Regions from separate parts of the Pseudomonas sp. H3_E04 genome, predicted to be linked through region 1. Evidence: predicted binding sites of a transcription regulator. Region 1 holds the regulator's gene; each other region holds the start of a gene.

Region 1 (10,565 bases):
CCGCCCAAGGCCTACTCGAAGGCGACTTCATGCAGCATTTTCCGGTAGATATCTTCCAGACCGGGTCCGGCACCAGCTCGAACATGAACGCCAACGAAGTGATCGCCACGCTGGCCAGCCGAATGCTCGGCGAGCCGGTCAACGCCAACGATCACGTCAATTGCGGGCAAAGCAGCAACGACATCATCCCGACCACCATCCACGTCAGTGCCGCGCTGGTGCTGCATGAACAACTGCTGCCGGCGCTGTTGCATCTGGTCCAGGTCATCGAGCGCAAGGCCGAGCAAGTGCATCATCACGTCAAAACCGGCCGCACCCATCTGATGGACGCGATGCCGGTGCGCATGAGCCAAGTGCTTAACGGCTGGGCGCAGCAACTCAAGGCCAACATCGCGCATCTGCAGGATTTGCTGCCAAGCCTGCAAGCGCTGGCGCAGGGCGGCACCGCGGTCGGTACCGGGATCAATGCGCATCCGGAGTTCGCCGCGCGATTCAGTCGGCACCTGAGCCAACTGACCGATGTGCAATTCGCCCCGGGCAAGGACTTGTTTGCGCTGATCGGCTCGCAGGACACCGCCGTCGCCGTCTCCGGCCAGCTCAAAGCTACTGCGGTGTCGCTGATGAAAATCGCCAATGACCTGCGCTGGATGAACTCAGGTCCCCTGGCCGGCCTCGGCGAAATTGAACTGCAAGCGCTGCAACCGGGTTCATCGATCATGCCCGGCAAGGTCAACCCGGTGATTCCGGAAGCCACCGCCATGGTCGCTGCGCAAGTGATCGGCAACGACTCGGTGATCACCGTCGCCGGGCAATCCGGCAATTTCGAACTGAACGTGATGTTGCCGATCATCGCGCATAACCTGCTGAGCAGCATCGAACTGCTGGCCAACTCCAGTCGCCTGCTCGGTGACAAGGCAATCGCTACTTTCAAGGTCAACGAATCGCGCTTGCAAGAAGCGTTGTCGCGCAACCCGATTCTGGTCACCGCGCTCAACCCCATCATCGGTTACCAGAAAGCCGCCGAAATCGCCAAGCAGGCTTACAAGGAAGGCCGCCCGGTGATCGACGTCGCCCTGGAACACACCGATCTGTCGCGTAGCCAGCTGGAAGAGTTGCTCAACCCCGAGAAACTCACCGCCGGCGGCGTGTAAACCCCGCAACCGCTTTGGAGGCTCACCATGGAGCACTGGAAACGCACGATCGAACGGGCCAATCGCTGCTTCATGCTGGGCGAATTGATCGACGCCCGCGAGGCGTACCTGCAAGCGCTGGCCCTGGCGCAAGTGTTGTTCGAACGCTGGGCGGATGCCGACGAAGCGGTGGCGGCCTGCGTCGTCTCTCATCACAACCTCGCCGACCTGCATCTGCGCCTGAATCAACCGGAGGAGAGCGCCGAGTATCTCTGCGCCATCCACCAGCGCTTGTTGCAGACCATGCAGGACGAGCGCTTGCGTCCGGCCCTGCGTGAAGCGGCGTTGCGCCAGAGCAGCAAGACCTATGTCGAACTGTTGAATTTCATCAGCGAGCACGGCGAGTACCCGCGCACCCAGCGCCTGCTGCATCCGGACACCGGCAATGCCCGCCGCGCCTCAACTTCTCATCAGTATGGAGTCCACTGAAATGGCTTTTACCTTGCCTGCCTTGCCTTACGCCTACGATGCCCTCGAGCCGCACATCGATGCGCAGACCATGGAGATCCATTACACCAAGCATCACCAGACCTACATCAATAACCTCAACGCCGCCGTAGAAGGCACCGAGTTTGCCGAATGGCCGGTGGAAAAACTCGTTGCCAGCGTCCAGCAACTGCCGGAAAAACTTCGCGCGGCGGTGATCAATCAGGGCGGCGGGCACGCCAATCATTCGCTGTTCTGGGAAGTGATGGTGCCCAACGGTGGCGGCAAGCCCGACGGCGCGCTGGCCAAGGCTATCGACGAGCAACTGGGCGGACTCGACAGTTTCAAGGAAGCGTTCACCAAAGCCGCGCTGACCCGTTTCGGCAGCGGTTGGGCGTGGCTCAGCGTGACCCCGGAGAAAAAACTGGTCGTGGAAAGCAGCGGTAACCAGGACAGTCCGTTGATGAACGGCAACACCCCGATTCTCGGGCTCGACGTCTGGGAACATGCCTACTACCTGCGCTACCAGAACCGTCGTCCGGAATACATCAACGCGTTTTACAACGTGATCAACTGGCCGGAAGTTGCTGCGCGCTATCAGGCCGCACTGGTTTAAGCCTTCAATAAAAACAATCAGGGCTGAGTATGGGCACGGAAACACTGGCGATTGGCAGCGGGCGCATGTTTCGTTACGCGGTGGGTTCGCTGTTGCTGTTGGCGGGTATGACTTTACTGGTCGCCCACGGTGTGCAATGGCTGAATCTGGAACCCAGATTGCTGCGCGCATTGCAGGGCGGCGCCATTTGCGCCTTGGGCACGGCGCTCGGCGCGGTGCCGGTGCTAGTGATCCGGCGCATGCCGCAGGCACTCAGCGATACCTTGCTTGGGTTTGGTGCCGGGGTGATGCTGGCGGCGACGGCATTTTCGTTGATCGTGCCGGGGATCGCTGCGGCCGAAAGTCTTGGTCTGACGCCGTGGGCCGCCAGTGGCCTGATCTGCTTTGGCATTCTGCTCGGTGCGTTCGGCCTGTATCTGGTGGATCGGCGCGTTTCCGGTGCCTCGCCGGAGATGCTCGTCGGCACGCTGGAGCATCCGGTGATTCCACCGCGAATCTGGCTGTTCGTGTTCGCCATTATCGCGCACAACATTCCGGAAGGCATGGCGGTTGGCGTATCTGCCGGAGGCGGGATGGCGGACGCCGACAGTCTGGCGATGGGCATTGCGTTGCAGGATGTGCCGGAAGGTCTGGTGATTGCTTTGGTGTTGGCCGGGGCGGGAATGTCGCGGGTCAGGGCGTTTCTGATCGGCGCGGCGTCAGGGCTGGTCGAACCGGTATTTGCGCTGCTGTGTGCGTGGCTGGTCAGTCTGGCTCAGGTGCTGTTGCCGCTGGGGCTGGCACTGGCGGCGGGGGCGATGTTGCTGGTAGTGACCCACGAAGTGATTCCGGAATCGCGTCGTCATGCGCACGACAAGCTGGCCAGTCTGGGCCTGTTGATCGGGTTTTGTCTGATGATGGTGATGGATACGGCGTTGGGGTGAAAGAAGATCAAAAGATCGCAGCCTGCGGCAGCTCCTGATGCGTTCCCTGTAGGAGCTGCCGCAGGCTGCGATATTTTGACTTTGGCTGTCAGCCACCTTCGTCGAAATAGTTGTTGATCAACGCCACCAGCGCATCCAGCGCTTCCTGTTCCTGATGCCCTTCAGTACTCAAATAAATTTTGGTGCCCTTGCCCGCCGCGAGCATCATCATCGCCATGATGCTCTTGCCGTCGACAGCCGTCTCAGGCGTACGGCCCACTCTGATCGTGCAGTCTGGATACTGACCGGCCACGCCGACGAACTTGGCTGATGCCCGCGCATGCAGACCCAGCTTATTGATGATTTCGATTTCACGAGCAGGCATCGCGGTGTGAATCCTTTAAGTGAGGTCGCGGTGGCGAACCTGGACGTTCTTCAGGGTTTTCTGCAGGGCCTGACCCAGACGTTCGGTCAGGTAGACGGAGCGGTGGTGCCCGCCGGTGCAGCCGATGGCAATGGTGACGTAGGCGCGGTTGCTGGCGGCGAAACGTGGCAGCCACTTGCTCAAATAGGTGTAGATGTCCTGATACATTTCTTCGACATCCGGCTGCTGCGCCAGGTACTCGGCCACCGGTGCATCAAGGCCGGACTGCGCACGGAGCTCCGGTTTCCAGTACGGGTTGGGCAGGCAGCGCACGTCGAAGACCAGGTCAGCATCGACCGGCATGCCGCGCTTGAAGCCAAATGATTCAACCAGAAACGCAGTACCGGGTTCCGGCTGATTCAGCAGGCGCAGCTTCAGGGTGTCGCGAAGCTGATAGAGGTTCAGGCTGGTGGTGTTGATTTTCAGGTCGGCCAAATCGGCGATCGGGCCGAGCAGGGCGCTTTCATCATGAATTGCTTCAGCCAGTGAGCGATTGGCGTTACTCAACGGGTGGCGACGACGGGTCTCGGAAAAACGCTTGAGCAGGGTTTCCTCGTCGGCGTCCAGATACAGCACATCGCACTTGATGTGTTTGGCGCGCACGTCTTCGAGCAATTCAGGGAAGCGTGACAGATGGCTCGGCAGGTTGCGTGCGTCGATCGACACGGCGACCAGCGGCTGCGCCAGCTCCGTGTGAATCAGCGCCCGCTCGGCCAGTTCCGGCAGCAAACCGGCCGGCAGATTGTCGATGCAGTAGTAGCCGTTGTCCTCAAGGACATTCAGGGCGGTACTTTTACCCGAGCCCGAACGGCCACTGACAATGATCAAACGCATGATTAGTGCCCGTTCTGCTCGTCCAGTACAACCTGGAACAAGGCTTCATTGCTCGGAGCGCTGCGCAATTTGTCGCGCACTTCCTTGCGGTCGAGCATGCTGGCGATCTGGCGCAGCAACTCCAGATGCGCATCGGTCGCGGCTTCCGGGACCAGCAGCACAAACAACAGGTCAACCGGGGCGCCGTCGATGGCGTCGAAATCGATCGGGGCTTCGAGGTGCAACAGGGCGCTCACCGGTCCCGCGCAGCCCTTGAGGCGGCAGTGGGGGATGGCGATGCCGTTGCCAAAACCGGTGGAGCCGAGTTTTTCACGGGCGATCAGCGCCTCGAAAACATCCTGCATCGCCAGATCCGGCACTTCGCGGTGGATCAGGTTGGCAATTTGTTCGAGGGCTTTTTTCTTGCTGCCGCCCGGCGCGTTCACCTGGGAACGGCCGGGGGTCAGGATGGTTTCAAGTCGGATCATGGGATAGGGGTGTTAACGACCGGTTGCGCCCTGGAGGAGGCTCTGGGTCTTTTCCTTATGCTTTTTGAGTTGGCGATCCAGCTTGTCGGTGAGTGAGTCGATCGCAGCGTACATGTCGGTATCTTCTGCGTTGGCGACCACTTCGCTGCCGGGGATATGCAAGGTGGCTTCGATCTTCTGCTTCAGCTTTTCGACGCACATCGTGACTTGCACGTTGGTGATCTTGTCGAAATGTCGCTCCAGTCGTTGGAGTTTTTCCTCGATGTAGGAACGCAGAGGTTGGGTCACTTCCAGTTGGTGTCCACTGATGTTGACTTGCATACAGCTTCTCCTTCGTTGCCAGTGCATAAAGCGGCAGGCCGAAAAGCCTGCCACTGGAACGCTGTAACGTGGCTTACATCAACCGCTTGCGTTCGCTCGAAGGCGCGATTCCGAGGGATTCGCGGTACTTGGCGACGGTGCGGCGAGCCACCTGAATGCCTTGTGCCTCCAGTAAACCAGCGATCTTGCTGTCACTCAACGGCTTTTTCTGATTTTCCGCGGCGACCAGTTTCTTGATGATCGCGCGAATCGCCGTGGACGAGCATTCGCCGCCTTCGGAGGTGCTGACGTGGCTGGAGAAAAAGTATTTCAGCTCATAAATACCGCGCGGGGTATGCATGAACTTTTGCGTGGTCACCCGGGAAATCGTCGATTCGTGCATGCCGACCGCTTCGGCGATGTCATGCAGCACCAGCGGCTTCATCGCTTCGTCGCCGTATTCGAGGAAACCGCGCTGATGTTCGACGATCTGCGTGGCCACTTTCATCAGGGTTTCGTTGCGGCTCTGCAGGCTCTTGATGAACCAGCGGGCTTCCTGCAGCTGGTTGCGCATGAAAGTGTTGTCGGCGCTGGTGTCGGCACGTTTCACAAAACCGGCGTACTGGGCGTTGACCCGCAGGCGTGGCACCGATTCCTGGTTCAGCTCGACCAGCCAGCGCTCGTTGTCCTTGCGCACGATCACATCGGGAATGACGTATTCGGCTTCGGTCGATTCGATCTGCGAGCCCGGACGCGGATTGAGGCTCTGTACCAGCTCGATGACCTGGCGCAGCTCGTCTTCCTTGAGCTTCATGCGGCGCATCAACTGGCTGTAATCGCGGCTGCCCAGCAGGTCGATGTAATCGGCGACGAGGCGCTTGGCCTCAGCCAGCCACGGTGTTTTGGCCGGCAACTGGCGAAGTTGCAGGAGCAGGCATTCGCTGAGGTTGCGGGCGCCGATCCCGGCGGGCTCAAATTGCTGGATGCGATGCAGGACGGCTTCGATTTCATCGAGCTCGATGTCCAGTTCCGGATCGAACGCTTCAAGAATTTCTTCGAGTGTTTCGTCCAGATAGCCCTGATTGTTGATGCAATCGATCAGAGTTACGGCGATCAAGCGATCGGTGTCGGACATCGGTGCCAGGTTCAGTTGCCACAGCAGATGGCTTTGCAGGCTCTCGCCGGCCGACGTGCGGGTGGTGAAATCCCACTCGTCGTCATCGCTGCTGGGCAGGCTGCTGGCGCTGGTCTGGTAGACGTCTTCCCACGCGGTATCCACGGGGAGTTCGTTAGGGATGCGTTCGTTCCATTCGCCATCCTCAAGGTTGTCCACCGTCGGAGCGGTTTCCTGATAGGAGGGTTCCTGTATTTCGGCGGACTTCTGTTCGGCGTTGTCGGCCAGAGGATCGGCGTTGTCGAAGTCGTCGCCTTCTTCCTGGCGCTCGAGCATCGGATTGGATTCCAGAGCCTCCTGGATCTCCTGTTGCAGGTCCAGGGTCGACAATTGGAGCAGACGGATGGCCTGTTGCAGCTGCGGTGTCATCGTCAGCTGCTGGCCCATTCTCAAGACTAGCGATGGTTTCATGGCAGGGGCTTAACACCTTATTCGCCGGCGCTTTGCGCCATACACTACAGGGCGCCGAAGCGCCAAACTTAAGCAAATTATATGCCTGAAACTGAAGTGTTTGCCTAGAGCGCTGTAACAATTAAAGCGGATAAATGCGCCTTGAATCGATACAGCGCTGTCGCGCTTACAGGCGGAACTCGTGACCCAGATACACTTCCTTGACCAGATCGTTGGCCAGGATGGTCTCGGCATCACCTTCGGCGATCAGTTGACCGTCGTTGACGATGTAAGCGGTTTCGCAGATATCCAGCGTTTCACGGACGTTGTGGTCGGTGATCAGCACACCGATGCCCTTGGCCTTGAGGTGGTGGATGATCTGCTTGATGTCGCCGACCGAGATCGGGTCGACACCGGCGAACGGTTCGTCGAGCAGGATGAATTTCGGCGCAGTGGCCAGGGCACGAGCGATTTCCACCCGGCGGCGCTCACCACCGGACAGGCTCATGCCGAGGTTGTCGCGGATGTGGCTGATGTGGAATTCCTGCAGCAGGCTTTCCAGCTCCTTGCGCCGGCCGGCCTTGTCGAGTTCCGGGCGGGTCTCGAGGATCGCCATGATGTTGTCGGCAACCGACAGTTTGCGGAAGATCGAAGCTTCTTGCGGCAGATAGCCGATACCGGCCTTGGCGCGGCCGTGCATCGGCTGGTGGCTGACGTCCAGGTCATCGATCAGCACACGGCCCTGATCTGCCTGCACCAGGCCAACGATCATGTAGAAGCACGTCGTCTTGCCGGCGCCGTTCGGGCCGAGCAGGCCGACGATCTGCCCGCTGTCGATCGACAGGCTGACGTCACGCACGACCTGGCGGCTTTTATAGGCCTTGGCCAGGTGCTGAGCTTTCAGAGTTGCCATTACTGGGATTTCTCTTCGGTTTTCTTCTTCGGCTGGATCACCATGTCGATGCGCGGACGCGATTCGGTGACCTTGCTGCCCGTGGCGCGACCGGCGCTGGCCAGTTTCTTCACGGTGTCGTAGACGATTTTCTCGCCCTGAGTGGTGTTGTTGTCCTTGTCGACAACCTTGGCCTTGTCGATCAGTACGACGCGGTTTTGCGCGGCATGGTACTGAATCGTCACACCCCAGCCCTGTACAGGCTTGGTGTCGCCAGCAGTCTGCATCTGTTCGAAGTAGGCGAGGTTGCCGACTGAAGTCACCACGTCGATATCACCGGTCGGGGTGCGGGTGATGGTCACGGTGTTGCCGGTGACCTTCATCGAACCCTGGGTAATGATCACGTCACCTTTATAGGTGGCGATGCCATTCTTGTCGTCCAGTTGGGCGTCGTCGGCCTGAATGCGGATAGGCTGCTGCTGATCGTTCGGCAGGGACCAGGCGCTCGCGCTTCCCAGTGCTGCGCCCAGACTGAGCAAAATAGGGAGGGTTTTAACGAGCCTCATACTGTCCTCTTACGTTCGATTGCAGGTGTATCCTGCTGTCCTTCAGGTACGCTTTCATTCCGACGCCAGTCGACACGCCACCAGCGCCCTCGATTCTAACGGGTTGCGCAGTCTGCGCATATTCCTGCTGCGGGAACACGGTCATGCGGGTGCTGGTGATCAGGGTGCCGCGCTTTTTCTCATCGGTGCGCTGCACGCGGACCGAATCGATCAATTCCACTTCGGTACCGCCCGAGTTCACTTCGCCGCGTTCACTGGTCACGTGCCAGGGGAAGTCGGTACCGCGATACATGTTCAAGTCAGGCTTGGTCACCAGGGTGACATCGGTCGCCTTGACGTGCTCGGCCTTGTCGGAAGTCATCTCGTACTGCACCTTGCCGTCGGGCAGGTACTGAATGGTGTGCGTGTTGGTCGCGTACCAGTCGATCGGATTCTCGGCGGTCGAGACCGGCGGCTTGTCGAGGAAACGCTCCGGGCTGATGTTCCAATAGCCGACCGCAGCGAAAATCGCCGCGATGCAGCCGAACAGCAGGAAGTTGCGAAACTTTTTGCTAAACATGGTCAGGCTCACAGGTACGCGGCGTTGGCCGCTTCGAGGCGGCCCTGGGCGCGCAGGATCAATTCGCAGAATTCGCGGGCGGCACCCTCGCCGCCACGGGCGCGGGTAACGCCGTGGGCGTGTTCGCGGACGAAATCGGCAGCGTTGGCCACCGCCATGCCCAGCCCTACACGGCGGATTACCGGCAAGTCTGGCAGATCGTCACCGAGATAGGCGACTTCTTCATAGCTTAGGCCCAGTTGCGCGAGCAGACCGTCGAGTACCACCAGTTTGTCTTCACGCCCCTGAAACAGATGGGGGATGCCGAGGTTTTTCGCGCGACGCTCGACCACCGGGGTCCTGCGACCGCTGATGATCGCGGTTTGTACGCCGGCATTCATCAGCATCTTGATGCCCTGGCCGTCGAGGGTGTTGAAGGTCTTGAACTCGCTGCCGTCTTCGAGGAAGTACAGGCGCCCGTCGGTGAGTACGCCATCGACGTCGAAGACTGCCAGTTTGATCGCTTTGCCGCGTTGCAGCAGATCGTTGCTCATTACATGACTCCTGCGCGCAGCAGGTCGGAGAGGTTGAAGGCGCCGATCGGGCGATCCTCCTCGTCGACGACTACCAGGGCGTTGATTCGATGGTCTTCCATGATTTTCAGGGCTTCGGCAGCGAGCATGTCGGGCCGGGCGGTCTTGCCGTGTGCGGTCATCACCTGATCGATGGTGGCGCTGCGGATGTCGATGGCGCGATCCAGCGTGCGGCGCAAATCACCGTCGGTGAAGATCCCGGCGAGCTTGCCGTCGGCTTCAAGGATAGCGGTCATGCCCAGACCTTTGCGGGTCATTTCCATCAGTGCGTCTTTGAGCAGGGTGCCGCGTTGTACCTGTGGCAGCTCTTGCCCGGCGTGCATGACGTTTTCCACTTTCAGCAGCAGGCGACGGCCAAGGGCGCCACCCGGATGCGAGAAGGCAAAATCTTCAGCGGTGAAACCACGCGCTTCCAGCAAGGCCACGGCCAGAGCGTCACCCATGACCAGCGCGGCGGTGGTCGAAGAGGTCGGTGCCAGATTCAGCGGGCAGGCTTCGTGCTCGACATGCACATTGAGATTGACCTCGGCTGCCTTCGCCAATGGCGACTGCGGATTGCCGGTGACGCTGATCAGTTGAATGCCCAAGCGCTTGATCAACGGCAACAGAGTCACGATTTCATTGGTCGAACCAGAGTTCGACAGGGCCAGAATAACGTCGTCGCGGGTGATCATGCCCATGTCGCCGTGGCTGGCTTCGGCCGGATGCACGAAAAACGCCGGGGTGCCGGTGCTGGCCAGGGTCGCGGCGATCTTGTTGCCGATATGCCCGGATTTGCCCATGCCGACTACGACCACGCGGCCCTTGCTGGCCAGAATCATCTCGCAGGCGCGTACGAAATCGGCGTCGATATGGGCCATCAAGCCTTGGACGGCTTCCACTTCGAGGCGGATGGTGCGTTGTGCCGATTGAATCAGGTCGCGGGTTTTGCTCATGTCAGAATCGTATGGGCCGATGAAAAGGCGGCGATTATAGCGGTTATGTGGCAAAGCCTCACGCAAGTTCGACGTGCTTTGTCATTACTGGTTACCAAAACCCTCTGAAACTCGCTCAGGCCCTCTTCAGTCGGCGATCTTGGCCGGGTTCTCGCTTGGGCGCTCAGCCTTTGCAGTGATATAGTTCGCCGCCAGTTCGGCCTGCCCGGGATGCAGGTGTTTCCGAGGAAAGTCTGGCATCCCAGTGAGAGGCTGCATCGCAAGGAGTTTAGATGAGTGCCGATAACGCCTACGCGGTCGAGCTGAAGGGAGTCTCCT
Region 2 (10,565 bases), 580 kb from region 1:
ACACCGCCGCCGAGTCTTCGCCGGCACTTTGCAGGCGCAACAGGAACAACGCGCCGCCCAGCAACTGCACGGCGAACGCGGTAAACAGGAATGTGCGCGATTGAATTTGCAAGCCAACCAACAAGGTCGCCAACCCGGCCAAGGCCCAACTGATCGCCGTGCCCTGGATGAACAGGAACAACGGTGCCAGCAGATACAGGAAAGTCAGGCCCAGACATGCCAGCACTGGAAGCCCCTGGCGTTCCCACGGCGATGTCTGCTCAGGCGTAGCCTTGCGCAGTTGAAGGAAACTGAACAGCAGCGCGGCGCCGAGCATCAGCGCGCCCAGCGGTGCGCCGTCGAGCAGGCTGCTCTCGCCGGGCTGCAATTGGCTGAGAAACGCCAGCGCCGAACCCAGTTGCAACAACAAGGCTAAAGCCCGGGCGAACGGCCGATGCTGACGTAAACCAAGCCAGAAAATCCCTGCGCCTTCAACGGCCCACGCCGCAGAAGTCCAGCGCGCATCGAGCCCCAGCGGAATCGCCAGGCTGGCAAAAATCACCCCCAGCGCCAGGCAGGTTTCCCCCAGCAGCATCGCGCGCCCGCCCATCAAAACTCTAGCCAGCGCCATATAGATCATGCCCAGCGCCAAGGCACTGAACGCCGCCGCAAATTCGAGATGCTGGACCAAAGCAAACTGCAAACCGAAGCCAATGATCGGCGGGCCGAACAGCATGGTGCCGTCGACGTAATCGCCCTTGCGGGCCGACCATTGCAGCAGCGCCTCACGGTCAGCGTCCGCCGGAGCATCCTGCAGGTCGCGCAATTTGCGTCGGGCGAAGAGCAGGCCGATGGCGAGGTACATGAGGAAAAACACAATCAGGAACGGCTCGGTGCTCCACAGCAGTTCCGGCGTGTACGAACGCAGGCCCCAGGCGAACCCGATACCGAAGGTGCCGACGAAGCCGATGAGGTTGAGCAGGCGCCAGGCCTTGAACCAGGCGATAGCAAGAATGCCCGCGTTGAGCAGAGCGAAATAGCTGAACAGCGCTACATGATTTCCCTCGCCGGTAGAGGTGAGAATCGGCGCGGCGAAACCGCCGAGTGCCGCCGCTGCCGCCAACCCCAGCGCGTCCTGGGTGATCGCCAGAATTGCCGAGAACACCGTGACGGCCACCAGCAGGCCGAGTGCGGCGGATGGATCAAGCAACGGATGCAGACGCATCGCCGCGAACACCGTCAGGTACAGCACTGCGATCCCGGTGCCTTGCAGCATCAATGCATAGTTGCTGTTGCGTCGGCGCAGCCACCAGCCCAGCGCCAGCAAGCCCAACGCTGCTGCCGCAACGCCGGCGTAACGCAACTCGATCGGCACCACCATGCCTTCGGTGGCGTAACGCAGCAAAAATGCCAGGCCGAAAAACAGCAGTACTACACCGACGCGCAGAACAGTGTTGCCGCCAAACAGCCAATTGCGCGCAGCGCTGATGCCGCGTTCGATCAGGTTCGGGCCTCGGGGTTCGGCAGGTTTTTGTGCGGGTGCAACAGGAGCCGGTTCGGCGCGCCAGACATTGGCCGGCAGGGGCTGACTGGTCTCGCGGGCGACGGCGGAGATGGGTTCGAGGTCGGGCGGCAGTTCCCAGATCAGCTCAGGGGTCGGGGCAGCCTGCTCAGCCACGTCGACGGGTGCGGCGACCGGCTCGACTTCAGGTGGCGGTGGTGGCGCATGCGAGGGCGACCCCTCCAGCACGAACAAGCGCTGAGCCACTCCTTGCAAGGCTTCACGCACCTGCTCCAGTTGGCGCTGTTGCTCCGCCGCCTGCGAGCCAAGACGCGCGATGCGCAGCATCTGGCCGATGACCAGCCCCAGCAGCGCACCCAACAGCGCGCCACTGAACGACTCGTCGAGCAGTCCACCGAGCACCAGCCCGATCAACATGAACATCCATTGCATGGTCGATATCCCTGAGCGCAAAGGCCAATCCGGGAAGATTAGCGCAGCCTGTCGCAAAAAGATCGCAGCCTGCGGCAGCTCCTACAAAGGTTTATGCGAACACCTGTGTAGGAGCTGCCGAAGGCTGCGATCTTTTCCGGCGCGCGATTATATCGAGCCGAGTGGAAAGTTACTCCAGCGCTTTCCAGATATCCGTGGCGTACTCGCGAATCGTCCGGTCCGAGGAGAACCAGCCCATTCGCGAGGTGTTGAGCACCGCCGAACGCCACCAGTTCTGCGAGTCATGCCAATGCGCATCGACACGCTTCTGCGCCTCCCAGTAGGAGTCGAAGTCGGCGCAGACCAGGAAGCGGTCATAGTCGATCAGCGAGTCGATCAGGCCGGTGTAACGCGAGGTGTCGTCCGGCGAGAACACACCGCTGCGAATTGCTTGCAGCACATCGTTCAAACGATGGGAGGCGGCGATGTCGGGTACGGCGCTGAATTCATGGTTCTGTTTGCGCGCTTCAACCTGTTGCGCGCTGAGGCCGAAAATGAACATGTGCTCGGCACCGATGCGCTCGCACATTTCTACGTTGGCACCGTCAAGGGTACCGATGGTCAGCGCGCCGTTGAGGCCGAACTTCATGTTACTGGTGCCTGACGCCTCGAAACCGGCGGTGGAAATCTGCTCGGACAAGTCCGCCGCCGGGATGATGCTTTCAGCCAGGCTGACGTTGTAATTGGGCAGGAACACCACTTTCAGCAGGCCGCGCACGGTTGGGTCGTTGTTCACCACCCGAGCGATGTCGTTGGTCAGCTTGATGATCAGCTTGGCCTGGTGATAACTCGCCGCCGCTTTACCTGCGAAGATCTTCACCCGTGGCACCCAGTCGACTTCCGGCTCGGCACGAATCGCTTGGTACAACGCCACGGTGTGCATCAGGTTGAGCAACTGACGCTTGTATTCGTGGATACGTTTGACCTGCACGTCGAACATCGCCGCCGGGTTGACCGCGATCCCGAGGCGCTCGTGAATCAGATAGGCCAGCGCCTTCTTGCTGTGCAGACGCTGCTCGGCGAAGGCTTTGCGGAACGCGGTTTTCTCGGCGAACGGTTCGAGTTCGAGCAGACGCTCTTCGGGATGATCGAGCACGTCCGGGCCGAGAGCGTCGATCAGCATCGAGGTCAGTTCAGGGTTGGCCTGATACAGCCAGCGGCGGAAAGTGATGCCGTTGGTTTTGTTGTTGATCCGCTCCGGGTAGAGCTTGTGCAGTTCGGCAAATACGGTTTTGCGCATCAACTGTGTATGCAGACCCGACACACCGTTGACGCTGTGCGAACCGAGAAACGCAAGGTTGCCCATGCGCACCCGGCGACCATTGTCTTCTTCGATCAGCGACACCGCGCGCAATACGTCGAAGTCGTGAATGCCCTTGGCTCGCAGCGAATCGATGTGCTGCGCGTTGATCAGATAGATGATCTGCATGTGCCGTGGCAGCATGCGTTCCATCAGCCCGACCGGCCAGGTTTCCAGCGCTTCCGGCAGCAGCGTGTGGTTGGTGTACGACAGCGTGTCGACGGTGACTTGCCACGCCGCGTCCCATGCGACGTCGTAGACATCGACGAGTTGGCGCATCAGTTCGGCCACCGCGATTGAGGGGTGAGTGTCATTGAGCTGGATCGCCGCGTGGTCACCCAGGGTCAGCACCGAGGTGTGCATGTTGCGGTGACGGCGCAGCAGATCCTGCAGCGAGGCGGCGACGAAGAAGTATTCCTGGCGCAGACGCAGCTCTTGCCCGGCTTCGGTGCTGTCTGCCGGGTAGAGGACGCGGGAGATACTTTCGGCGCGGGCCACTTCCGCCACGGCGCCCAGGTGGTCACCGGCGTTGAAGCGCTCCAGGTGCAGGTCTTCCATGGCGCGGGCACGCCACAGACGCAAGGTATTGACGCTCGCCCCGCGCCAGCCGACTACCGGCGTGTCGTAGGCAATCGCGCGCACGGTTTCGGCCGGCGACCAGACCTGACGAGTCTTGCCCGAGGCATCGGTGACGGTTTCGACGCTGCCGCCGAAGCCGATCGGGTACACGACTTCCGGCCGTTCGAATTCCCACGGGTTGCCGAAATCCAGCCAGTGTTCGGTCTGTTCCTGTTGCCAGCCATCGACGATCGCCTGACGGAACAAGCCGTGCTCATAACGAATGCCATAGCCATGGCCGGCGATGCCGAGGGTCGACATGCTTTCCATGAAGCACGCCGCGAGACGACCCAGGCCGCCGTTGCCCAAGGCCGCGTCGGGCTCCAGCAGGCGGATACGCTCCAGATCGACGCCCAGTTCGGTCAGCGCTTCACGGGCGACGTCGAGCAGGCCCAGGTTGCTCAGGCTGTCGTAGAGCAAACGGCCGATGAGAAACTCCAGCGAGAGGTAATAAACCCGCTTCTGGCCTTTGCGATAGATCTGTCGGGTGTGGTCCATCCAGTGTTCGACCATGTGATCACGCGCAGCCAGGGCAATGGCTTCAAACCAGTCATGGTCGAAGGCGTGATCGGGGTCTTTGCCCACGGCGTAGGTGAGTTTGGTCAGGACGGCGTCGCGGAACGCGGCCACCTCTGCTTCGCGAACTAGTGGTTCTTGAGTCATCAACAGGACCTCGAGCGAGCGGGAATTTTCTGAGCCTAGACGGTCTGACCGGCGGTAACGGCTCTGGTTCGGCAGTATTTGCGCGGACTGTGCGCCAGTCCGACATAACCTTGGCGGATGAGCCAATGAATGCAGGGGCCGTGCCGTCCTGTCGGGCAAAATGCGGCGGCTGTGAAAATATCCGGCGAAAGGTTGTTCAAAAATCCACCGCTCCCGGTATGATCGCGCGCCCTGATGCATACACGCCTGGTAACTCCCGATGATGAAGCCCAACCTGATCGCCGCCGCCGAGATTGATCGTCTCGATACGTGGGCCAAATACTCGGCGCCGATGTGCGGCTCTTGCATGTCCAGCTGCTGCACGCTGCCGGTCGAAGTGAAGATCAAGGATCTGGTGCGCATCGGTGTGGTCGACGAGTTCGAACTGGGCGATCCGCCGAAGAACATCGCCAAGCGCCTGCAAAAGGAAGGTCTGGTCGAACGCTTCAATCAGAAGTCTGGGATCTTTACCCTGCAGCGCATGAGCAACAACGACTGCTATTACCTGGATCGTAAAACGCGCCTGTGCACCATTTATGACAAGCGCCCGGACACCTGCCGCAACCACCCCAAGATCGGGCCACGCCCGGGGTATTGCGCGTACAAGCCGAAAGAAGTCGAGCGGGTGCAGCATTTCCGGGCCATCGACAAATTTTGATCGCTGGTGAAGTTTTCGGCGGCTGATCGGCCGCTTTCGCGAGCAGGCTCGCTCCCACAATAGAGATCAGTGAACACGGATTTTGTGTGCACCCGAAATCCCCTGTGGGCCGAGCCTGCTCGCGAAAGGGCCAACGCATACACTGCATAAACGCCAGACAAACAAAAACGCCCCCGGTCTCGCGACCGGGGGCGTTTTCTATTCCAGGGCTGAATTACGCCTTGGCTTTCTTGGCAGCGCGGGTACGCTCGCTTTCGTCGAGGATCTTCTTGCGAAGACGGATCGACTTAGGCGTAACTTCGCACAGCTCGTCTTCCTGGATGTATTCCAGAGCCTGTTCCAGGGTGAAGCGAACAGGTGGGACCAGAGCGATGGTTTCGTCTTTACCCGAAGCACGCATGTTGTCGAGCTTCTTGCCTTTGGTTGGGTTGACACCCAGGTCGTTGTCGCGGCTGTTCTGACCAACGATCTGACCGTTGTAGATCTCCTGGCCGTGTTCTACGAACAGCTTGCCACGAGCCTGCAGGGTTTCCAGCGAGTAGGTCAGAGCCTTGCCGGTTTCAACCGAAACCAGAACGCCGTTCTGACGGCCGGACATGTGGCCCGACTTCACTGGAGCGTAACGGTCGAAGATCGAGGTCAGGATGCCAGCACCGTTGGTCAGGGTCAGGAACTGGTTACGGAAACCGATCAGACCGCGAGCAGGGATGTTGTATTCCAGACGAACACGGCCCTTGCCATCCGGCACCATGTTGCTCAGGTCGCCCTTACGCAGCCCCATCTCTTCCATGACCTTGCCCTGCGATTCTTCAGGGATGTCGATGGTTACGTTTTCGAACGGTTCCTGCTTCACGCCGTCAACTTCACGGATGATCACTTCAGGACGGCCCAGGGCCAGCTCGAAGCCTTCGCGACGCATGGTTTCGATCAGTACCGAGAGGTGCAGCTCACCACGGCCGGACACCTTGAACTTGTCAGCCGAGTCGCCTTCTTCAACGCGCAGTGCAACGTTGTACAGCAGCTCTTTGTCCAGACGATCCTTGATGTTACGGGAGGTCACGAACTTGCCTTCTTTACCGCAGAATGGCGAGTCGTTTACCTGGAAGGTCATGGAAACGGTTGGCTCGTCAACGGTCAGCGGCTTCATCGCCTCGACGGTGTTGATATCGCACAGCGTGTCGGAGATGAACAGCTCGTCGAAGCCGCTGATGCAGACGATGTCGCCGGCTGCTGCTTCGTCAACGTCAATGCGGTGCAGACCGTGGTGACCCATCAGCTTCAGGATACGACCGTTGCGGCGCTTGCCGTCGGCGCTGATGGCGACAACCGGGGTGTTCGGCTTGACGCGACCACGAGCGATACGGCCAACACCGATAACACCCAGGAAGCTGTTGTAGTCCAGAGCGGAGATCTGCATCTGGAACGGACCGTCACGGTCAACGGCCGGAGGCGGAACGTGGTCGACTACTGCCTGGTACAGCGGAGTCATGTCTTCCGCCATGGCGGTGTGGTCCAGACCGGCAATACCGTTCAGGGCCGAAGCGTAAACAACCTGGAAGTCCAGTTGTTCTTCGGTAGCACCGAGGTTGTCGAACAGGTCGAAGATCTGGTCCAGAACCCAGTCCGGACGCGCGCCTGGACGGTCAACCTTGTTGATGACCACGATTGGACGCAGGCCGGCTTCGAAAGCCTTCTTGGTCACGAAACGGGTTTGCGGCATAGGGCCGTCTTGAGCGTCAACCAGCAGCAGAACGGAGTCGACCATCGACATTACGCGTTCAACTTCGCCGCCGAAGTCGGCGTGGCCCGGGGTGTCCACGATGTTGATGTGGTAGCCGTTCCAGTTGATGGCGGTGTTCTTCGCCAGAATGGTAATACCGCGCTCTTTTTCCTGGTCGTTGGAGTCCATCACGCGCTCGTCGTTGAGCTCGTTGCGCTCCAGGGTGCCGGATTGACGCAGGAGTTTGTCTACCAGGGTGGTTTTACCGTGGTCAACGTGGGCAATGATGGCGATGTTGCGTAGATTTTCGATCACTTGTGTATCTCGATCAGAGGATTCGGTTTGCTGACAAGTCATGGCAGCGATTAGCAGTAGTGTCCGGCATGGCCGTTACAGCTTGACGGCGGTGTCGGGGGGCCGGTGACGCAGGCCACAGGCAAACAGCCCCGGGCACTTAGCTCGGTCGATAAACGCGCACATTGGCATGCCCCTCACTGAGCAAATGGTGGGCATGCAGGCGACTCATCACGCCTTTGTCGCAATACAGCAGGTACTGGCGAGTAGGGTCCAGTTCCTTGAAACGTGCGTTCACTGCATAGAACGGCATCGTCTGTACCTCTATGCCAGCGAGCTCCAGCGGGTCATCCTCGGCGGCATCCGGGTGGCGGATGTCGATGACGATCTGACCGGCCAGCGCTTCGCTGACTTCTTCAATCTGCAAATCCTGGCCCAATTCGTCGATTACCCGATCGATCGGTACCAGTTTGGCGTTGGCGAGCGCACGCTCGAGCACTGCCATGTCGAATTCTTTCTCTTCGTGCTCAACCCGGCCACGCTTGGCGGCGGTCTTGGGGTTGACCGAAATCACGCCGCAATATTCCGGCATGTGCCGGGCGAAATCGGCGGTGCCGATCTCGTTGGCAGTGTCGATGATGTCCTGCTTGTGCGCGACGATCAGCGGACGCAGCACCAGCTTGTCGGTCACGCAGTCGATCACTGACAGGTTCGGCAGCGTCTGGCTCGATACCTGGGAGATCGCTTCACCGGTCACCAGTGCATCGATGTGCAGGCGTTCGGCGATCTCGGACGAGGCGCGCAACATCATACGCTTCAAAACCACGCCCATATGACTGTTATCGACTTTGCCGAGAATTTCGCCCAGCACTTCCTCAAACGGCACACTGACAAATAGCACGCGTTGCGAGCTGCCGTATTTCTTCCAGATGAAGTGCGCGACTTCCATCACGCCCAATTCGTGGGCACGCCCGCCGAGATTGAAGAAGCAGAAGTGCGCCATCAGGCCGCGACGCATGATCTGGTAAGCCGCCACGGTCGAATCGAAGCCGCCTGACATCAATACCAGCGTCTGCTCCAGCGCACCCAGCGGGTAGCCGCCGATGCCGTTGTGCTGGCTGTGAATCACGAACAACCGTTTGTCGCGAACTTCGATACGGACTTCGATTTCCGGCGCTTTAAGGTCGATTCCGGCTGCACCACACTCGCGACGCAGCTTGCTGCCGACGTATTTTTCCACGTCCATCGAGCTGAACGCATGCTTGCCCGCGCGCTTGCAGCGCACCGAGAAAATCTTCCCGGCCAGCGCGTCGCCGTAGTGCTGTTTGCACTTTTCGGTGATGTCGTCGAAGTCGCCCAGCGGGTACTCGTCGATCTGCAGAAAATGCGCGATGCCCGGCATGCAGGTCAGGCGCTCACCCATCTCTTTCAAGGCTTTGGGGTCGGTAACGCGGGTTTCCAGCTCGAGATTGTCCCACACGCCGTTCACCACCACGGCCGGGTCCAGGTCACGGAGCACGGTGCGGATGTTCTTGGCCAACTGGCGGATGAATTTCGTCCGGACAGGTCGGCTTTTGATGGTGATCTCGGGGAAGACTTTTACGATTAGTTTCATGAAAACAGCGCGCGAACGGCCAGCCGAAAAAGGGGGGCGCGGATTATAGCGGAAATTGCTCAAGGTTTAACCAGTTAATGTGCAGAAGGTTTTGCTTGCACCAAAACAGGTCATTTCTGAATTTAAACGCAACATTAAGGGGCGGGATTTGTCGATTCATAAGCTCGCGCACCTTAATAAGCGTGAATTTGGGGCAAAAAACCCATGCTGGGGCACTGGCATGCAATTTGCTCCCTTGTGAGGCAGGTTGCCTTGGCAGAGTATTCGCGCCGGCATCACCATTATTAAGGGCATCCACTACCCGCCCTAATTCACCCGGAGGACACTATGTCGAAGTCGGTTCAACTCATCAAAGATCATGACGTCAAGTGGATTGATCTGCGCTTCACGGACACCAAAGGCACTCAGCACCACGTGACCATGCCGGCTCGCGATGCGCTGGATGACGACTTCTTCGAAGTCGGCAAGATGTTCGACGGTTCCTCCATCTCCGGCTGGAAAGGCATCGAAGCCTCCGACATGATCCTGATGCCGGTCGACGAAACTGCCGTACTCGATCCGTTCACCGAAGACCCAACTCTGATTCTGGTCTGCGACATCATCGAGCCTTCGAGCATGCAAGGCTACGATCGCGACCCACGTGCGATCGCCAAGCGCGCCGAAGAGCACCTGAAAGCCACCGGTATCGGTGACACCGTATTCGCAGGCCCAGAGCCTGAGTTCTTCATCTTTGACTCGGTGAAATTCAAGTCGGACATCTCCGGCTCGATGTTCAAGATCTACTCCGAGCAAGGTTCGTGGATGTCCGACCAGGACATCGAAGGCGGCAACAAGGGTCACCGTCCAGGCGTGAAAGGCGGCTACTTCCCGGTTCCACCGTTCGACCACGACCACGAAATCCGTACCGCCATGTGCAACGCACTGGAAGAAATGGGTCAGTCGGTTGAAGTCCACCACCACGAAGTGGCAACTGCCGGCCAGAACGAAATCGGCGTCAAGTTCAACACCCTGGTGAAGAAAGCTGACGAAGTTCAGACCCTGAAGTACGTTGTGCACAACGTTGCCGACGCTTACGGCCGCACCGCGACCTTCATGCCGAAGCCACTGTACGGCGACAACGGTTCGGGCATGCACGTGCACATGTCGATCTGGAAAGACGGCAAGAACACCTTCGCAGGTGAAGGCTATGCCGGCCTGTCCGATACCGCTCTGTATTTCATCGGCGGCATCATCAAACACGGTAAGGCCCTGAACGGCTTCACCAACCCGGCGACCAACTCCTACAAGCGTCTGGTGCCAGGCTTTGAAGCGCCGGTAATGCTGGCCTACTCGGCGCGCAACCGTTCCGCTTCGATCCGTATTCCATACGTGTCGAGCCCGAAAGCCCGCCGTATCGAAGCACGCTTCCCGGATCCGGCTGCCAACCCGTACCTGGCTTTCGCAGCGCTGCTGATGGCCGGTCTGGACGGTATCCAGAACAAGATCCACCCAGGCGACGCCGCCGACAAGAACCTGTACGACCTGCCGCCTGAAGAGGCGAAAGAGATCCCACAGGTTTGCGGCAGCCTGAAAGAAGCCCTGGAAGAGCTGGACAAGGGCCGCGCGTTCCTGACCAAGGGCGGCGTGTTCTCCGACGACTTCATCGACGCTTACATCGCGCTGAAATCGGAAGAAGAAATCAAGGTT
Region 3 (10,565 bases), 1.9 Mb from region 1:
GGCATCTACCGCACTCGCCTGAAAACCCAGCCACCGGCAGAATGGAAAGACCTGGGCAAGGAAGAACGCACGGCGAAAATGCGCCAGGGCGTGATCGCGTTCTGGAGCGGCAGCGAGGTGCTGTTGCGACAGTTGGGCCAGGATCGCGCCAGCACCATCAAGGATTACCTGGTCGACAAGGGCAAGCTCGAAGATGACCGCGTGTACTTCATCGACGCCAACCTCGGCGAGGCCGAAAGCGATGGCCGCGTGGTGACGCAAATGCACCTGGATGCAGAATGACCGTGCGTGACTGGCTGGCTGTGCTCGCGCTGACGTGCGCCGCCGGCCACGCGTCGGCGTCGGATACATTGCGCTGCGGCAGCCAGTTGATCAGCCTCGGCGACCGCGCCAGCGAAGTGCTGCAAAAATGCGGCGAGCCGGTCAGTCGCGATGTGCTCGGCTACAAGCGCAGCGCCAATCGCCGCGAAGAGTTTCAGGTCGAGGAATGGACCTACGGGCCGAACAACGGCATGTATCAATACCTGCGCTTCGAAGGCAACCGCTTGCGGCAGATCAACAGCAAACGCGGTAACTGAGAAGAGCAAAAGATCGCAGCCTTCGGCAGCTCCTACAGTTGGAATGCATTTCCCTGTAGGAGCTGCCGAAGGCTGCGATCTTTTGATTCTCCAAATAGAACAGGCCCCGACACAAGTGCCGGGGCCTGTAATGGTCACATCCGTGTGACCGTTCGCATGAACTCTAAAGTTGCGGCAGACGTATTGCTCGGCCCGTCTGTCGCGTCTTCTCCCGGTTCAGGCGAGAAGTCTTGCCTTACTCGGCTTTCAGGCCGTCAGCGGATACCGCTTTAACGCCTTTGATTTTTTTGGCGATGGCCACGGCGGTTTCTTTCTGCGACTCGGTCACCGCGGTGGTCGACGACAGGGAAACTACACCTTTGTTGGTTTCGACTTTGATGTCGGTGCCTGGAATACCTTTTTCGGTAACCAGATCGCTTTTCACTTTGGTGGTGATCCAGGTGTCGGAAGTAGCTTCTTTAGCCTTGGTAACTTCACCGGCAGCCAGAACCATTGGCGCTTGGGTAGCCTGAGCAGACTGGGCGAAAGCGCCACCAGCCATGGTCAGGGTCAGAGCGGTAGCAGCGGCAGTGATAGCGAACTTCTTCATACGAGTAACTCCTGTTTTTACTGGAAGTCTGCTGTAACGCTTGTCAGCAGGGTTACCGGAGATATTGCGAACGCTGTGCCAACTTTTTCCGACACATAAAACCCTTTGAAAACAATGAGTTATAAAAAACGGTAATTTTCGTTTTCATGCAAAATGCATGACTCGCTGAATCTTCGCATGCAAGTTGCGGGTTTTCGAAAAGTTCATAAGCTGCTGAAATTATTGGAGCTTTTGTTAAGTGGTCGGGATATGAAAATGCCCCGCAGTGCGGGGCATTCTTCGTTCGCTCGATTCAGCCTTACGTACCGCTGGCCGTGCAACCCCGAGGCGAGTAATCGGCGTTGACCGTCGTCGCACACGTCCATACACCGGAGGTATTCCCCGTCGCCGCCCCGGAACGAGAAAGCGTAATGGTTTTACCTAACACCGGGCCCGGTGCATTGAGCAGGGTACAGGTAAGCGTACCTTCGCCAGTCGCCGCTGTGCCTGTAACCGCCAACGTACAGTTGGAAGTAGTAGTCGCACCATTGGCAACGTTGGCCAAGGTTGGAGCTGTGCCTTGATTGATCGTGTCCTCGAATGGCACTTTCAATGCACTAATCTCCGCCAACCCCGCCGTCACCTTCGACCGCGCCTGATACTTCGAATACTGCGGCAGGGCGATAGTCGCCAGAATGCCGATGATCGCCACGACGATCAGCAGCTCGATCAATGTGAAACCTTGTTGTTTTTTCATAGACACGCTCCATGCATGAGTCGAAATCTCATGATCTGGATATGGCTCAGCACAGCCCATGCCAACGCCTTTCAGGCCCCGCCTACTGGGCGCGCGCAATCGCCTGCGCCGTTTCCTACAACCCGCAACCGCACTATCTGACACTTTTTGTCACCTGCACCGGCCGTGTTTGGCGCTGTCACTTGACTAGGCTATAAGTCATGAACGGCAAGCGTGCGGAATCCACATGAATGACATCGCTCTGAGCGGTCTGGCCAAGCAATTGGTCCAGGCCGAACTGCTTACGGAAACAAGTGCCCGGCAATCCTGGGCGCAGGCCCAGCGCAATCGCGTGTCGCTGGTCAATTACCTGGTGCACAACAAACTGGTCAATAGCCGGCAAATTGCCGAGATCGCCTCGGAACATTTCGGCATGGCCCTGCTCGATCTGCATTGCCTCGACAAAGAGACTCAGCCCAAGGGCCTGGTCAGTGAAAAACTGGTTCGTCAGCACTGCGCGCTGCCCTTGTGGCGGCGCGGCAACAAATTGTTCGTGGGCCTTTCCGACCCGAGCAATCAGCAGGCGATCAGCGACATCCAGTTCAGCACCGGCCTGAGCACCGAAGCGATTCTGGTCGAGGACGACAAGCTCAGCGACGCCATCGACAAGTTCTTCGACAGCCATGCTTCGGGCCTGGAGGAAATGGCCGATGTCGATCTCGACGGCCTCGACGTCGAGTCCATTGATGACAACAAACAGGACGTGATCGGCGGCCTCGATGCCGACGACGCCCCGGTTGTGCGCTTCGTCCACAAAATGCTGCTCGATGCGATCAAGAGCGGCTCTTCCGACCTGCACTTCGAACCCTACGAAAAAAACTATCGGGTGCGCATGCGCACCGACGGCATGCTGCGCGAGGTGGCCAAACCGCCAATCCAATTGGCCGGGCGTATTGCCGCGCGCTTGAAGGTGATGGCCAGTCTGGATATTTCGGAACGGCGCAAACCCCAGGACGGGCGGATCAAGATGCGCCTGTCTAAAAGCAAATCCATCGATTTTCGCGTCAACACCCTGCCGACCCTGTGGGGCGAAAAAGTGGTGATCCGGATTCTCGACCCGTCCAGTGCGCAAATGGGCATCGACGCTTTGGGTTATGAGGCCGAACAAAAGGCCTTGTATCTGGCCGCGCTGAAACAGCCGCAAGGGATGATTCTGGTCACCGGCCCCACCGGCTCCGGCAAAACCGTGTCGCTGTACACCGGGCTGAACATCCTCAACACCGTCGACATCAACATTTCCACCGCCGAAGACCCGGTGGAAATCAACATGGAAGGCATCAACCAGGTCAACGTCAATCCCCGCCAAGGGCTGGACTTTGCCCAAGCGCTGCGTTCGTTCCTGCGTCAGGACCCGGACGTAATCATGGTCGGCGAGATCCGCGATCTGGAAACCGCCGAGATCGCGATCAAGGCCGCGCAGACCGGCCACCTGGTGCTGTCGACCCTGCACACCAACAGCGCGGCGGAAACCCTCACGCGCCTGCACAACATGGGCATTCCCGGTTTCAACATTGCCACTTCGGTCAGCCTGATCATCGCCCAGCGTCTGGCACGCAAGTTGTGCACGCACTGCAAGCGGCCGCTGGAAATCCCTCATGAAACCTTGCTCAAGGAAGGCTTCCCCGAGGAACGCATCGGCCATTTCACGATCTACGAGCCGGTCGGTTGCGATCACTGCAACGGCGGTTACAAAGGACGCGTAGGGATTTATGAAGTGGTAAAGAACACACCGGATCTGCAACGGCTGATCATGGCCGAAGGCAATTCGCTGGAAATCGACATCCAGATGCGTCGCGACGGTTTCGCCGATCTGCGCACCTCAGGGCTGCACAAGGCCATGCAAGGCATCACCAGCCTTGAGGAAATCAACCGGGTCACCAAGGATTGAACATGGCGGTCAAGGCAGCAAAAGTCAGCATTTACGCCTGGGAAGGCACCGACCGCAAAGGCAGTAAAGTCAGCGGCGAACTGAGCGGACAGAACCCCGCACTGATCAAGGCGCAGCTGCGCAAACAGGGGATCAACCCGGGCAAGGTGCGCAAGAAGTCCGCCTCCCTGCTGACCTTGGGCAAACGCATCAAACCGCAGGACATCGCCCTGTTCACCCGGCAGATGGCGACCATGATGAAGGCCGGTGTACCGCTGTTGCAGTCCTTCGACATCATCGGTGAAGGCTTCGAAAACCCGGCCATGCGCAAACTGGTCGACGAGGTCAAACAGGAGGTCGCCGCCGGCAACAGCTTCGCCACGGCCCTGCGCAAGAAGCCGCAATACTTCGACGAGTTGTACTGCAACCTGGTCGACGCCGGCGAACAGTCCGGTGCCCTCGACACCTTGCTTGAACGTGTGGCGACCTATAAGGAAAAAAGCGAAGCGCTCAAGGCCAAGATCAAGAAAGCCATGACCTACCCCACCGCCGTGGTGCTGGTGGCGGCAGTAGTGACCGGCATTCTGCTGGTCAAAGTGGTGCCGCAGTTCCAGTCGGTGTTTTCCGGCTTCGGCGCCGAATTGCCCGGCTTTACGCTGATGATCATCAGCCTGTCGGAGTTCATGCAGCAGTGGTGGTGGGCGATTCTTCTTGCACTGGTGGCAGCGTTTTTCGGCACTCGCCACGCGTTGAAGACATCGCAGGCCCTGCGTGACCGTCGCGATGCCTGGCTGCTGAAACTGCCGCTGGTGGGCACCTTGATGTACAAGTCCGCCGTCGCACGGTTTGCCCGCACCCTGTCGACCACTTTCGCGGCCGGCGTGCCGCTGGTGGAAGCGCTCGATTCGGTCGCCGGCGCCACCGGCAACGTGGTGTTCAAGCGCGCGGTGTTGCGAGTTCGGCAGGACGTCTCGACCGGTATGCAGCTGAATTTCTCGATGCGCAGCACCGGTGTGTTTCCGAACATGGCCGTGCAGATGACCGCCATTGGCGAGGAATCCGGAGCGCTGGATGACATGCTCGATAAAGTAGCCGGTTTTTATGAAGCGGAAGTCGATAACATGGTCGACAACCTCACCAGCCTGATGGAGCCATTCATCATGGTGGTGCTGGGGGTCATCGTCGGTGGACTGGTGGTGGCCATGTACCTGCCGATCTTCCAACTCGGCTCAGCGATCTGACATGCCTATCGATGAACTGTTTGCCGTGTATCCGCTGGCCTTTGTGGTCAGCGCGCTGCTGCTCGGGCTGGTGGTCGGCAGCTTCCTCAATGTTGTGGTCTGGCGCTTGCCGAAAATGCTCGAGCGCGACTGGCGCCAGCAAGCCCATGATGTGCTCGGCCTGCCCACTGAAACGCCCGTGCCGACCTACAACCTGATGCTGCCGCACTCCGCGTGCCCGCATTGCGGACACCGGATCCGCCCGTGGGAAAACATTCCGCTGCTCAGTTATCTGCTGCTGCGCGGGCGCTGCTCGGCCTGCTCGGCGCCGATCAGTAAACGTTACCCGCTGACCGAACTGGCCTGCGGCCTGCTCTCGGCATTCATCGCCTGGCATCTGGGCTTCGGCTGGCCGGCGGGCTTGCTGATTTTGCTGACGTGGGGCTTGCTGGCGATGAGTCTGATCGACTGCGAGCATCAGTTGCTGCCCGATGTGCTGGTGCTGCCGTTGCTGTGGTTGGGGCTGATCGTCAACAGCTTCGGCGTGTTCGTGGCGTTGCCCGATGCGTTGTGGGGCGCGGTTGCGGGTTATCTGGCGCTGTGGTCGGTGTTCTGGCTGTTCAAACTGCTCACCGGCAAGGACGGCATTGGTCATGGCGATTTCAAGCTGCTGGCCTTGCTCGGCGCATGGGGTGGCTGGCAGATTCTGCCGCTTACGATCCTGTTGTCATCGTTGGTGGGGGCGATTTTGGGCGTGGTCATGCTGCGCCTGCGCGCTCAGGAAAGCTCTACACCGATCCCCTTCGGACCCTTTCTGGCAATTGCCGGCTGGATTGCCTTGCTCTGGGGTGGTCAAATAACCGACTTCTATTGGCAGTCTGTCGGTTTGAAATGAATACCCCTGTGGAAAAACCCTGGATTCTCGGCCTGACCGGCGGCATCGGCAGCGGCAAAAGTGCGGCGGCGCAGCACTTCATCGATCTCGGTGTGCATGTGGTGGATGCCGATCATGCGGCGCGCTGGGTAGTCGAGCCGGGGCGTCCGGCGCTGGTGAAAATCGCCGAGCACTTCGGCTCCGGCGTGTTGCAGGCCGACGGCACGCTGGATCGTGCCGCCCTGCGCAAACTGATTTTTGAAGACCCTGAACAGCGGCGTTGGCTTGAAGCGCTGCTGCATCCGTTGATCGGCGAAGAAATCGCTCATCATCTGGCGCAGGCAAAATCGCCTTACGCGATTCTGGTTTCACCATTGCTGATCGAGTCCGGGCAATACGCGATGACCCAGCGCATCCTGGTCATCGATGCGCCGCAACAACTGCAGATCGAACGCACCCTGCAGCGTGACCAGACCAGCGAACAACAAGTGCAGGCGATCCTCAAGGCGCAATTGAGCCGTGAAGATCGCGTGAGCCGTGCCGACGATGTCATCGTCAACGACCGCGACCTCGCCTGGCTGCACAGCGAAGTCGAGCGTCTGCATCACTTTTACCTGACTTTATCCGGAGGCCAAGCATGAGCCAGATTCCAACCGTTGAATGCCCGACCTGCGGCGCCCCCGTCGAATTCACCCCGGCGAACAAATTCCGTCCGTTCTGCTCTGATCGCTGCAAACTGATCGACCTCGGCGCCTGGGCCTCGGAAGAGCACAAGATTCCGGTCGCCCCGGATGCCGAAGACGAGCTGTTTTCCGGCGATTTCGATCCGCGTCACTGATCGCCGATCAGGTTGCATAAAACCCGCACGGGGATGGCGCTTCGGAGTGGATCAGGACTTCGGATCGTCGTCCTTCCACGGCGCCGACAGGTAGCGGGTGCGGTTGAAGGTCTCCAGCCATTCCGGGCAGAACACCACCAACGCACTGACGACCATGCCGTTGATAAAGGCCTCGGGAAACAGCAGCAGCCACAAGTAACCGACGAAATCCTCCAGCCATTCCGGCATGCCGAAGAGGCCGTCGTACCACAGCAGTGTCAGGCTGAGGATCAGGCACAACAGGCCGGACAACGCAGCGGCGAAGAAACCGGAACAGAAGATGTAAACGAACGGATTTCGTGGCTGCGCACGCTCGACCAGAATCGCCACGCATTCGGTGATCAGCACTGGCAGCAGAATCAGCAACGCGCCATTGACGCCCACCGCAGCCAGGTCCTGACGCCCCAACAGCACCAGGCCAATCTGCGCAACCAGCCCGCCGACGATCGCCAGCGGCCAATCGAGCAGCAGCGTCACCGCCGTCATGCCGATGAAGTGATAAGACACGCCGGTGTCGAAATCCCTGCGCACCAGCCACAGCAGAAACAGCGCGAATACCGTGCCGAACAGCAAGTGCTGCCGGCGACTGTCGCTGAACAGCTCGACCCATGGCGCACGCATGATCGCCCAGAGCAGCACCGGCAGATAAATCAGCCAGCCGAGCGTCAGGCTTGCCGTTGAAAGCAGTTCGGCACCGATCATGATTCCCTCACCTGCTACTCGACACGCTTTTTTGTAGGAGCTGCCGAAGGCTGCGATCTTTTGACTTTCGAGGAACAAGAGCAAAAGATCGCAGCCTTCGGCAGCTCCTACAAGGGCGCAATCGCACGACCTTCATATCTGGGCCGATGCAAAGCTATCTGCTTGTCGCATTTGGACGCTAAGCTTGGGCTTATGGATGATTCAGATTATTTACGCCTGCTGACCATCGCGGCCGAGCAGGCCAATGCGTTCCTGTCCAATGCCCGCAAATGGGAGCGTGAGCGTTGGGTCTGCCAGCGCCTGCTGCAAGGTTTGAACATCCCCTACCGCGCCGACGAGTTCGCCCCGGCCGGTGAGCCGCCGGACGTGTTGTTCCGCGATGCCAATTTCGAGGTTTTTTTCGTCCTCGATGAAGGCCGGCGTCTCAATGACGAGTGGCGCGACGAATTGCAGCGTCGGCGCAGCGCGTTTTCCCTGAGCCAACTGGTACGCCGCGAAGCCAAGCCCAAACGCATCCCGGCCAATGAATTTCTCCTGCGCCTGGCGCCGACCCTGCGCAAGAAGGCGCACAACTATAAGGAACGCGGCATGGATCTGGGTGAGCTGGACATCATCGCCTTCGCCAGCCTCAAGCGCGAAGTGCTGGATCTCAACAGTCATTTCCCGCCACCGACCGAATATCTGCGTCAGGGCTGGCGCTCGCTGTCGCTGGTCGGCCCGACATTCGCCCGCGTGCTGTTCGCCCACCCCGACGCACCGGACTTTCTGCGCAGCAACCTCGGCCGCAGCATTGTGTTCGACGTGGGCATCAGCCTGTGACGCCGCTGCAGCAGTTGATCGCCGAGGTTCCGCAAACCGGTCGTGTGCGCTGGATCGGTGTGCGTCCGGAATCCCGTGGGCCGATGCTCGAGCTCGACGCGGTCGAAGCGCGGCTGGAAGCCGGGCTTACCGGCGACCACGCCCGTCCGGGCATTCGCAATGCGCGGCAGGTGACGCTGATTCAGTGGGAGCACCTGGCGGTGATCAACGCCTTGATGGGCCGTCCCGATGACCAGCCGATCCGGCCTGAAGATCTGCGGCGCAATCTCGTTATAAGCGGAATCAATTTGTTTAGCCTGAAGGGGCGGCGCTTTCGCATCGGGCAGGCGATACTCGAAACCACTGGCTGGTGTCAGCCCTGCGCACGTTTGCAGAACAATCTGGGCCCGGGCACTTTCCAGGCCGTGCGCGGGCATGGCGGGATCACCGCCCGGGTGTTACAAAGCGGCATCATTCGTATCGACGATAGCGTGTGCGTCGAACCGGTTCCGGACAGCGGCTACGCTGCGTTCAACCCGGGCTGAAAACCGCTGTAGCCTGTGCTCATTCAGTAACGTCTACCTGACGAGGCAAATATGACCAGCCGCCTGAACCCCGAAGACCAAAAGCATGTCGAAGAGTACCTGCAATTGTCCCAACACCGTGTCGAGCGCCGGCCTTTCCGGCCATGGATGCTCCTGGTGCTGGTATTGGCAGTGACCATCGGTCTAGGCCTGTTGAGCCGATTTATCAGTTATCTGACGCTATGAGCTGCCTGGCGCTCGCTTGGGTAACGGCGAAAAAGATTTCCTTTAAAAACCTTGCGAGTAATCCCTATGTCCCATCGTATTGTCATTGTCGGCGGCGGCGCCGGCGGTCTGGAGTTGGCTACCCGTCTGGGTAAGACTCTGGGCAAGCGCGGCACGGCCAGCGTCATGCTGGTCGACGCGAACCTGACCCATATCTGGAAACCGCTGCTGCACGAAGTGGCCGCCGGTTCCCTGAACTCCTCCGAAGACGAACTCAACTATGTCGCCCAGGCGAAATGGAACCACTTCGAGTTCCAGCTCGGGCGCATGAGCGGGCTCGATCGCGCGCAGAAGAAAATCCAGCTGGCCGCAACCTACGACGAAAATGGCGTCGAGTTGGTGCCGGCGCGTGAAGTGGCTTATGACTCGCTGGTGATCAGCGTCGGCAGTACCACCAACGATTTCGGCACCCAGGGCGCAGCGCAGCACTGTCTGTTCCTCGATACGCGCAAACAGGCCGAGCGCTTCCACCAGCAATTGCTTAATCATTATCTGCGCGCCCACGCCGGGCAGACCGACGTAGTCGAGCAGATCAGCGTAGCGATCGTCGGCGCTGGCGCCACCGGCGTCGAACTGGCAGCCGAACTGCACAACGCCGCCCATGAACTGGCCGCGTATGGTCTGGACCGGATCAAACCGGAAAACATGCACATCACGCTGATCGAAGCCGGCCCACGGGTGCTGCCGGCCCTGCCGGAACGCATCAGCGGGCCGGTGCACAAGACCCTGGAGAAGCTCGGGGTCAATGTGATGACCAACGCAGCAGTCAGCGAAGTGACTGCGGACAGCCTGATCACCGCCGATGGCAACGAGATCAAAGCCAGCCTGAAAGTCTGGGCTGCCGGCATTCGCGCACCGGGTTTCCTCAAGGACATCGACGGTCTGGAAACCAACCGTATCAATCAGCTGCAAGTGCTGCCGACTCTGCAAACCACTCGCGACGAAAACATCTTCGCCTTCGGTGACTGCGCGGCCTGCCCGCAACCTGGCACTGATCGCAACGTGCCGCCGCGTGCACAAGCGGCGCATCAACAAGCCTCATTGCTGGCCAAGTCGCTGAAACTGCGCATCGAAGGCAAGACCCTGCCGGAGTACAAATACACCGACTACGGCTCGCTGATTTCGCTGTCGCGTTTTTCTGCTGTGGGTAACTTGATGGGTAACCTGACCGGCAGCGTGATGCTCGAGGGCTGGCTGGCGCGGATGTTCTATGTGTCGCTGTACCGCATGCACCAGATGGCACTGTACGGCCCGTTCCGCACGGCGATGCTGATGCTGGGCAGCAAGATTGGTCGCGGCACCGAGCCGCGTCTGAAACTGCACTAAAGCGCCAACCCGTGGGAGCGAGCCTGCTCGCGAAAGCGGTTGGTCAGTCAACACTGTCGTTGAATGATCCGGCCCCTTCGCGAGCAGGCTCGCTCCCACATTGTTGCGTGCTGTTCTCAAATCAGTAGGCGAAGGCCTGCAATGAATCGC

Evidence for each region. Region 1 encodes sigma-54, which starts transcription at its own class of promoters, with help from an activator protein. Its sites were predicted from a motif close to ANTGGCATNNANNTTGCTNT; they were not measured.
Region 2: glnA (type I glutamate--ammonia ligase) is a predicted target of sigma-54. The motif match lies at 9,094-9,113, and genes of this name have one in related genera.
Region 3: AB4N53_RS15465 (pilin) is a predicted target of sigma-54. The motif match lies at 1,950-1,969, and genes of this name have one in related genera.

What each region holds. Positions count from the first base shown of each region.
Region 1 is NZ_CP162797.1:5,358,475-5,369,039, forward strand. It holds gene AB4N53_RS24040 (class II fumarate hydratase) at 1-1,151, shown strand, start outside; gene AB4N53_RS24045 (hypothetical protein) at 1,179-1,619, shown strand; gene AB4N53_RS24050 (superoxide dismutase) at 1,621-2,232, shown strand; gene AB4N53_RS24055 (ZIP family metal transporter) at 2,262-3,155, shown strand; gene AB4N53_RS24060 (HPr family phosphocarrier protein) at 3,244-3,519, opposite strand; gene rapZ (RNase adapter RapZ) at 3,535-4,392, opposite strand; gene ptsN (PTS IIA-like nitrogen regulatory protein PtsN) at 4,395-4,859, opposite strand; gene hpf (ribosome hibernation-promoting factor, HPF/YfiA family) at 4,872-5,180, opposite strand; gene AB4N53_RS24080 (RNA polymerase factor sigma-54) at 5,254-6,744, opposite strand; gene lptB (LPS export ABC transporter ATP-binding protein) at 6,911-7,636, opposite strand; gene lptA (lipopolysaccharide transport periplasmic protein LptA) at 7,636-8,181, opposite strand; gene lptC (LPS export ABC transporter periplasmic protein LptC) at 8,168-8,740, opposite strand; gene AB4N53_RS24100 (KdsC family phosphatase) at 8,749-9,273, opposite strand; gene AB4N53_RS24105 (KpsF/GutQ family sugar-phosphate isomerase) at 9,273-10,247, opposite strand; gene AB4N53_RS24110 (ATP-binding cassette domain-containing protein) at 10,520-10,565, shown strand, end outside.
Region 2 is NZ_CP162797.1:4,777,608-4,788,172, reverse strand. It holds gene AB4N53_RS21625 (DUF2339 domain-containing protein) at 1-1,933, opposite strand, end outside; gene AB4N53_RS21620 (glycogen/starch/alpha-glucan phosphorylase) at 2,103-4,553, opposite strand; gene AB4N53_RS21615 (YkgJ family cysteine cluster protein) at 4,813-5,250, shown strand; gene typA (translational GTPase TypA) at 5,465-7,285, opposite strand; gene thiI (tRNA uracil 4-sulfurtransferase ThiI) at 7,425-8,879, opposite strand; gene glnA (type I glutamate--ammonia ligase) at 9,207-10,565, shown strand, end outside.
Region 3 is NZ_CP162797.1:3,438,408-3,448,972, forward strand. It holds gene AB4N53_RS15450 (DUF748 domain-containing protein) at 1-282, shown strand, start outside; gene AB4N53_RS15455 (DUF2845 domain-containing protein) at 279-578, shown strand; gene AB4N53_RS15460 (BON domain-containing protein) at 814-1,167, opposite strand; gene AB4N53_RS15465 (pilin) at 1,466-1,903, opposite strand; gene pilB (type IV-A pilus assembly ATPase PilB) at 2,130-3,830, shown strand; gene AB4N53_RS15475 (type II secretion system F family protein) at 3,833-5,050, shown strand; gene AB4N53_RS15480 (prepilin peptidase) at 5,052-5,924, shown strand; gene coaE (dephospho-CoA kinase) at 5,921-6,544, shown strand; gene yacG (DNA gyrase inhibitor YacG) at 6,541-6,741, shown strand; gene AB4N53_RS15495 (energy-coupling factor ABC transporter permease) at 6,793-7,482, opposite strand; gene AB4N53_RS15500 (DUF1780 domain-containing protein) at 7,675-8,301, shown strand; gene AB4N53_RS15505 (MOSC domain-containing protein) at 8,298-8,825, shown strand; gene AB4N53_RS15510 (DUF3094 domain-containing protein) at 8,877-9,050, shown strand; gene AB4N53_RS15515 (NAD(P)/FAD-dependent oxidoreductase) at 9,117-10,415, shown strand.